DNA from 2 places in the Promicromonospora vindobonensis genome. Region 1 is predicted to be linked to the other one. Evidence: riboswitches for the same ligand, from Rfam matches in the RefSeq annotation. Region 1 holds a riboswitch; the other holds the start of a gene.
The links. Region 1 has a riboswitch for S-adenosylmethionine ahead of metE (5-methyltetrahydropteroyltriglutamate--homocysteine S-methyltransferase). Riboswitches for the same ligand answer to the same signal wherever they lie in the genome.

Region 1 (4,025 bases):
CCGAAGGACTTGCGCAGCCCCACGATCTCGATCGCCGCGTGCGCCGGGCCGGCCGGTGGGACGGGGGGTGAGGTCTCTGCCGTTGTCATGACCGCAGCGTGCAGGGTTGACGCTGCGACAAGGTCAAGCCCTGGTGGAGCTGCCCCTGCTGGACGCGTGGTTCGCCCTGGACCGGGCGGCCGACGCCGGGACGCAACAGGCCTGGCTGTTCTCCCGCCGGTCGGGCGGCTTCTGGCAGAAGCTCGGCTTCGCCCGGACGACGACGAGCGCCCTCGCCACCGCACTGCCCGATGCCCACCAGGTGCTGCTGTTCCGCTCGACCGGACAGCTCGACCACGAGGTCGCGTGGCAGCGGCCGCTGCCGGCGTCTGGTAATTTCGCCGCATGAGGTCTCCAGAAGCATCCAGGTTCGGGCTGCCGGTACTCCGGTAGCCCGAGATGCCCCTGTAGAGACCGCCGAGGTACCACCTCGCCCGCCCGCTCCCCGTGACCGAGGTCCGCTGAGCCGGCGCCGTCCGTGCGCATCCGAAGGGCCCCCGTAGTGCCGCTCCGGCCTACCCGTCCCCCTTTCTCCCTTCGGAGCCGCTCATGCCTGTCCTGCTCTACGTGCTCGCCGTCGCGGTCTTCGCGCAAGGCACGTCGGAATTCGTCCTCGCCGGGCTCGTGCCTGGCATCGTTACCGACCTCGGCATCACCCTCGCCCAGGCCGGGTACCTGACCTCGGGCTTCGCGGTCGGCATGGTCGTCGGCGCACCGCTGACGGCAGCGCTCGGCCGCCGTCTGCCGCCCCGCTGGACCCTGTCCGCGTGCCTGCTGGTCTTCGTCGCCGCGCACCTGGTCGGCGCGCTCACCGACCAGTACGCCGTGCTGCTCGGCACCCGGTTCCTGGCCGCCGTTGCCAACGCCGGGTTCCTCGCGGTGGCGCTGTCGACCGTCACGACCATCGTCCCAGCGGGCAGGCAGGGCCGGGCGCTCGCCGCGATCCTGAGCGGCACCACGCTCGCGCTGGTCGCCGGGGTCCCCGCCGGCGCCCTCCTCGGTGAGCTGTGGGGCTGGCGCTCGGCGCTGTGGGCGATCGCGGGGGTGTCGGCACTCGCGCTGGTCGCCGTCGTCGTGCTGACGCCGGCGAGACCGAGTCCGGCCGAGCCGCACGCCCGGGTCGACCTCCGCGCCGAGATCGGCACCCTCCGGTCCCCCGACCTGCTGCGCCACCTCACGCTCGGGGTCGTGGTGAACGGCGCGACCTTCTGCGCGTTCACCTACCTGGCGCCCCTCGTGACGGACGGCGCCGGGCTCGACTCCGCACTCGTGCCGGTCGTCCTCGCGCTCTTCGGCCTGGGCGCCTTCGCAGGCCTGTCGGTGGCAGGCCGCCTCGCCGACGCCCACGGGCACCTCGTCGTCGGGGTGGCCACGCCGGCGCTCGTCGTGGCGTGGACGCTGTGGGCGGCGCTCGCGGACAGCGCCCCCGCGGCGTGGGTGCTCGCCCCGGTGCTTGGCGCACTCTCGTTCGCCACAGGCGGCACGCTGATCGCGCGCAGCATGGCAGCAGCGCAGGGCGCACCGACGATGGGCGGGGCGTTCTCGACCGTCGCGCTGAACCTTGGCGCACTGGTCGGGCCGGTGCTCGGCGGCGCAGCGCTGGGGCCGCTCGGGCTTGCGGGGCCGCTCGTGGTCAGTGCGGCGCTGGCCGCCGTCGCCGTGGTGCTGGGGTGCGTGGCAGGCCGACGTCGGACGGCGGTCCCGGCGAGCTGACCGGCGAACCCGCGCGCACCCGGGGAGCGCTCGGCGCCTGGCACACTTTTAGTGTCAGGCATCGAGCGCCGTCCTCGCCAGGGCCAGCGTCGTCCCGAGGCGTGGACGGGTTTTCGACCACATCGCGGGCATGCTTACGATCCAGGCTCATCATCCAGAGCGGTCGAGAGTCCTGGCTCCACGACACCGCAGCAACCTGCCTCCGGATCGCCGAAGCCGGGCAAGGTGCTAACGCCAGGTCCGATGGAGCTGATTACGCATGGCAGTCGAGTTCACGCACCTGTCCCCCGCCACGATCCTTGGCTACCCGCGCATCGGTCGACGCCGCGAGCTCAAGCGAGCCGTCGAAGCGTCGTGGGCCGGACGCACCACCACCGACGAGCTGGAGACGACGGCCGGCGAGCTGCGGCTGGCCACCGCGCGACACCTCGTCGACCTGGGCCTGGACGCCGGCACGGCCGCCGTCCCCGGCTCGTTCTCGTACTACGACCAGGTGCTCGACGCCGTCGCACTGCTGGGGGCGGTGCCCGAACGGTTCCGGGATCTGGTCCCGACGGACGGGCCGCTCTCCCTCGACGGCTACTTCACGCTGGCCCGCGGCGAGGGCGACAAGCCGCCGCTCGAGATGACCAAGTGGTTCGACACGAACTACCACTACCTGGTCCCGGAGATCGGGCCGGGCACCCCCATCGGGTTCGTGGACGACCGGGTGGTGCGCCAGTTCAGCGAGCTCGCCCAGCCGTCGGACGGCGGCCAGGCCGTCGTGACCCGCCCCGTGCTCGTCGGACCGGTCACGTTCCTGCTGCTCAGCAAGGCGGCCGACGATGCACCCGACGGGTTCCGCCCGCTCGACCGGCTCGACGACGTCGTCGCCGCGTACGCCGACCTGCTGCGCGCGCTGGCCGCAGCGGGCGCGCCCTGGGTGCAGCTCGACGAGCCCGCCCTCGTCACCGACCTGCTCGACGTGCCCTTCGACGAGGTGGCCGACGCCGTCCGCCGGGCCTACGCACGGCTCGCGACGGACCTCTCCCCCGCGTCCCGTGCGGACGGCCTTGCGGAGCGGCCGGCGATCCTGGTCACCGCGCCGTACGGCGACCTGCGCAGCGAGGCCGGCGACGGGCTCGCCCTGCTGGCCGGGACCGATGTCGAGGCAATCGCCGTCGACCTGGTCCGTGGCACGGTCCCTGCCGGTCCGGTGACCGGCCTGGAGACCAAGACCCTGGTCGCGGGAGTGATCGACGGGCATAACATCTGGCGCGCCGACCTCGACGCCCGCCTTGCCACGCTCGAGGGTCTTGCCACGCTCGGCGCCGGGGCGGTCGCCGTCGGCACCTCGACGTCGCTGCTGCACGTGCCGCACGACGTCGCCGAGGAGCCGCGCCTCGACGCAGGCCTGAAGTCCTGGCTCGCGTTCGCCGACCAGAAGGTCGCCGAGGTCGTCACGCTGGCCACCGGCCTGGCGGACGGCCGGACGGCGGTCGCCGACGCGCTCGCCGAGTCCACGGCGGCTGTCCGGTCCCGCGCTCAGGCGACCGGCGTCGTCGTGCCGGCGGTGCGCGACCGGACGGCGGCGCTGACGCCCGACGACGTGGAGCGCGCGCCGTACGCGGAGCGCGCCGCCGCCCAGCAGGCGAGGCTGAACCTGCCGCCACTGCCGACCACCACGATCGGCTCGTTCCCGCAGACCGCCGAGATCCGGACCACCCGCGCCGCCTGGGTGCGGGGCGAGCTGTCCGACGCCGACTACACGGCCGCGATGCGCGCCGAGATCGCGAGCACCGTCGCGCTCCAGGAGGAGCTGGGCCTCGACGTGCTGGTGCACGGCGAGCCCGAGCGCAACGACATGGTGCAGTACTTCGCCGAGCAGCTCGACGGGTTCGCGACCACGGTGCACGGCTGGGTGCAGTCGTACGGCTCGCGCTGCGTACGGCCCCCGATCCTGTGGGGTGACGTGTCCCGGCCCGCGCCGCTGACCGTCGAGTGGACCGCCTACGCTGCGTCACTGACGGACAAGCCTGTCAAGGGCATGCTCACCGGCCCCGTCACCATCCTGGCCTGGTCGTTCGTCCGCTACGACCTGCCGCTGGGCGACACCGCCGACCAGGTCGCCCTCGCGCTCCGCGACGAGGTCACGGACCTGGAGGAGGCGGGCATCGGCGTCGTGCAGGTGGACGAGCCCGCGCTGCGCGAGCTGCTGCCGCTGCGCAGGGCCGACCACCCGGGCTACCTGGACTGGTCGGTGCGCTCGTTCCGGCTCTCGACCGCAGGGGCCG
Region 2 (4,025 bases), on a different contig from region 1:
GTTCGGAGGAGGCGCAGGCCGAGGCCGGCGTGTGGCTCTGGGGCGGCGGCGGCACGTTCGGCGACGCCGACGCGATCACCATCGACACCCCGGAGAACCTCGAGGGCGCCGAGTTCATCAAGAAGATGATCGACGATGGTGCCACGCAGGCCGACGCCGGTGCGTCCGACCGCAGCCCGCTCTTCGACATCTTCGTCCAGGGCAAGATCGGCATGCAGGTGGGCCTGCCGCCGAGCGTCGGCCAGATCGAGTCCGACAACCCGGAGCTCGAGTACTCGATCCACCCGATCCCCACCAAGGACGGCGGCCCGTTCACGCTCGGCGTGGCGGACCACCTCATGGCCTTCGAGAACGACGGCGACAAGCAGGAGGCCATCACCGCCTTCTTCGACTACCTGTACTCCGCGGACGTCTACGTCCCGTGGGTCGAGGCCGAGGGCTTCCTGCCCACCACCCTGTCGGGCTCGGACGAGCTGGGCGACGACGAGGCGCTCGCCCCGTTCCTCGAGACCCTGCCGGACGCGCAGTTCTACCCGAGCACCAACCCCGACTGGACAGCAGCGGACTCGGCGTTCAAGGCGCTGTTCGGACAGCTCGACGGCAAGAAGTCGGCCAAGGACGTCCTCGCCGAGATCCAGGCCCAGGTCGACGAGGGCTGATGTCCGCCGTACACGCAACGCTGAACTGAAAGCACGGGGAGCCTCGTGAAGGACCTGTTGAAGGCCCTGCCGTGGATCGGGCCCGCGGTCGCACTCATCGCGGCCGTGGTCCTGTTCCCGGTGGGCGTCATGTTCTGGAACTCGACGCGCGACATCAGCCAGAGTGGGCTGGATGACGGGGGTGTAGGTCTCGCGAACTTCGCGACGGTGATCGGCTTCCAGTACTTCTGGCCGATCCTCGGGCGCACCGTCGTGTGGGTGGTCGGCGTCGTCGGCGCCACCCTTGTCGGGTCGCTCGCGCTCGCCGCGCTGCTGAACAAGTCGTTCCCCGGCCGTCGCCTGGTACGCATGGCGGTCATCGTGCCGTGGGCGTCGAGCGTCGTGATGACGACGATGGTGGTGCACTACGGCCTCGAGCCGTACTTCGGCATCATCAACTCGTTCCTCGTGGACGTCGGCCTCATCGCGTCGCCAGAGGGTTACGGCTGGACCAGGCATCCGGTCACGGCGTTCGCGTGGGCCATGGTGGTGGCGGTGTTCGTGTCGCTGCCGTTCACCACCTACACGATCCTGGCCGGCCTGCAGTCCGTTCCTGGCGAGACCGTCGAGGCGGCGCGCATCGACGGCGCCGGAGGCTTGCGGACGTACTTCAGCGTGGTGCTGCCCCAGCTGCGGGGCGCGGTGTCGGTGGCGGTGCTGATCAACATCATCAACGTGTTCAACTCGCTGCCGATCCTGCGGGTCATGACGGGGTCCATCCCCGGCTACGACGCCGACACGATCATGACCATGATCTTCAAGTATCTGCAGAACCAGCGGCAGATCGACCTCGCCAGTGCACTCTCCGTGATCGCGTTCTTCGTGGTCATCGTCATCGTGGCCGTGTACGTGCGGGTCGTCCGCCCCCTCAAGGAGGTCTGATGACTGCGATCGCCGAATCGGGGACGGCACCACGCCAGGCGGCCCGTCCGCCGTCGGACAACCGGCGGCGGGTGCGGAAGTACACCGCGGACCAGGTGCCCATCGGGTCCGTCCTGCTCCGCATGTTCACCGGGCTCGTGGTGCTGGTGGTGTTCCTGCTCCCGTACCTGATCATGTTCTTCGGCTCGGTGAAGACGAAGGCGGAGATCAGGTCGGTGGACCCGACGTACTTCCCCACGGAGTGGCACTGGGAGAACTACGTCACGATGTGGTCGACGCCCGAGACCCCGCTGGCGCAGAACGTCATCTCCACCCTCGTCATCTCGCTGTGTGCCACGCTGCTCGTGCTCGTGGTGGCGCTGCCCGCCGCGTACTACACGGCGCGGTTCCGGTTCCGGGGGCGGTTCGTCTTCCTGTTCCTCGTGATCGTCACCCAGATGATCCAGCCGGCGGTGCTCACGTCGGGCCTGTTCCGCGAGTTCATCGCCATCGGGATCCTCGACACATGGGCGGCCATGATCCTGGTCAACGCCGCGTTCAACCTCTCGTTCGCCGTCTGGATCATGCACAGCTTCTTCGCCGCGATCCCGAAGGAGGTCGACGAGGCGGCACAGATCGACGGCGCGGGCACCTTCACCGTCCTGACGAAGATCAACCTGCCGCTCGTCTGGCCGGGGATCGTGACGGCCGTGATCTTCACGTTCGTCGCGTCCTGGAACGAGTTCGCCGCCTCGCTGGTGCTGCTCACGACGCCGGGCAACCAGCCGCTGTCGGTGGCGCTCACCAAGTTCGTCGGTCAGTACGAGACGTCGTGGCACTACGTGTTCGGGGTGTCGATCGTGGCGATCGTCCCGGTGATCATCCTGTTCATGGCCATCGAGAAGCGGCTGGTGGGCGGCCTCGTGGCGGGGTCGGTGAAGTAGTCAGGAGCGTGCTTCGGCTGCACGGTGGACCAGGCCGTCTCGACCGCCGGACGAATTCCGTCCCAGTGCTGGACAATCGCTTAGCATGGTGGCGATCCCATCCAGAGCGGTCGAGAGTCCTGGCTCCCTGACACCGCAGCAACCTGCAGACTTCCTGCCCCGCAGCCGTGGCGCGTGGACGTAAGGTGCTCACGCCAGGTTCGATGGAGCAACCATGGTTGTCGAGGCCTATCCGCACCGCCCCACAGTGTCGTTCGAGCTGATGCCACCGCGTCGGCCAGAGGCCGCGCCCAACTTCTGGGAGACGGCACAGCGGCTCGTGGCGGCACGGCCCGACTTCGTCTCCGTCACCTACGGCGCTGCCGGGGGCGACCGGGCGACGTCCCGCGAGGTCCTCGCCACGCTGCTCCGCGGCACGCCGGTGCTGCCGGTGGCCCATCTGACCTGCGTGGGTGCGTCGCGTGAGGACGTGTCCGAGGTGATCGACGAGTTCCTCGAGGCAGGCGTGCGGTCCTTCCTCGCTCTGCGGGGCGACCCGCCGCGCGACGAGCCGAACTGGCGTCCGTCGCCGGACGGCGTGAGCTCCAGCGTCGACCTGGTCCGGCTGCTCACGCAGGTGGACCAGCGCCGTGTCGCCGCCGACGCCAGCGCCGCCCTGCGGGCCGCCACCCGCCCGCTCACCATCGCAGTTGCAACGTTCCCGGACGGCAACGCCGGGGCCGGCACGACGCGCGACCAGGAGGTGCGGCGGCTGCTGGAGAAGCAGGAGGCCGGTGCGAGCTTCGCGATCACCCAGTTCTTCTACCGGGCCGAGTCCTACACAGGGTTCGTCGAGGCGGCGCGTTCGGCGGGCGTGACCATCCCGATCCTCGCCGGGATCCTGCCCACCACGGAGGCCCGCCGGCTACGCCGCGTCGAGGAGCTGACGGGCGTGGTCGCGCCGGCAGACCTGCTGCGGGACCTCGACGGGCTCACGGCTCCCGACGGCGCCGTCGACCCCGAGGCGCAGCACGAGCACGGCATCCAGTACTCGGCGGCGCTCGCCCGCGAGGTGCTCGACGCCGGAGCGCCGGGCGTACACGTGTACACGTTCAACAAGCACCGGCCGGCGCTCGACCTCCTCGAACGCGTGGGCCTGACGGGCCGTGCCGCAGCCTGACCCGCCGTTCGCCGGGAGTGATCAACTGCTCTCACACTTGGCACTCTCGGGGTGAGAGTGCCAAAATTATGGCGTAGCCGGACGGCGGCCGGACCCGCCGTCGAGCGCTGCGGCCCTGGAGGGGCCAGGGCCGCATCGTCGTAGGAGGTGATGCGCGATGGCTACCTACTGGGACCCGTTCCGGGAGATGGACAGGCTGTTCAGCACGTTCGCCGGCAACGCACGCCAGTCGGGCGGCATGCCGATGGACCTGTTCCGCACGGGTGACCACTACGTCCTGTCGATGGACCTGCCCGGTGTCGACCCCGGCACCATCGACGTGTCGGTCGAGGACCGGACGCTCACCGTCCGCGCCGAGCGCAC

Region 2: it holds a riboswitch for S-adenosylmethionine, as region 1 does, so the genes downstream of both, ACFS27_RS11075 (methylenetetrahydrofolate reductase) here and metE (5-methyltetrahydropteroyltriglutamate--homocysteine S-methyltransferase) in region 1, are expected to answer to the same signal.

The regions. Positions count from the first base shown of each region.
Region 1 covers NZ_JBHUOG010000002.1:690,258-694,282, reverse strand. The annotation lists gene ACFS27_RS16260 (ABC transporter ATP-binding protein) at 1-89, opposite strand, end outside; gene ACFS27_RS16255 (hypothetical protein) at 134-388, shown strand; gene ACFS27_RS16250 (Cmx/CmrA family chloramphenicol efflux MFS transporter) at 589-1,752, shown strand; SAM riboswitch class I at 1,900-2,002, shown strand; gene metE (5-methyltetrahydropteroyltriglutamate--homocysteine S-methyltransferase) at 2,012-4,025, shown strand, end outside.
Region 2 covers NZ_JBHUOG010000001.1:2,446,535-2,450,559, forward strand. The annotation lists gene ACFS27_RS11060 (extracellular solute-binding protein) at 1-659, shown strand, start outside; gene ACFS27_RS11065 (carbohydrate ABC transporter permease) at 705-1,580, shown strand; gene ACFS27_RS11070 (carbohydrate ABC transporter permease) at 1,580-2,503, shown strand; SAM riboswitch class I at 2,598-2,713, shown strand; gene ACFS27_RS11075 (methylenetetrahydrofolate reductase) at 2,718-3,662, shown strand; gene ACFS27_RS11080 (Hsp20/alpha crystallin family protein) at 3,820-4,025, shown strand, end outside.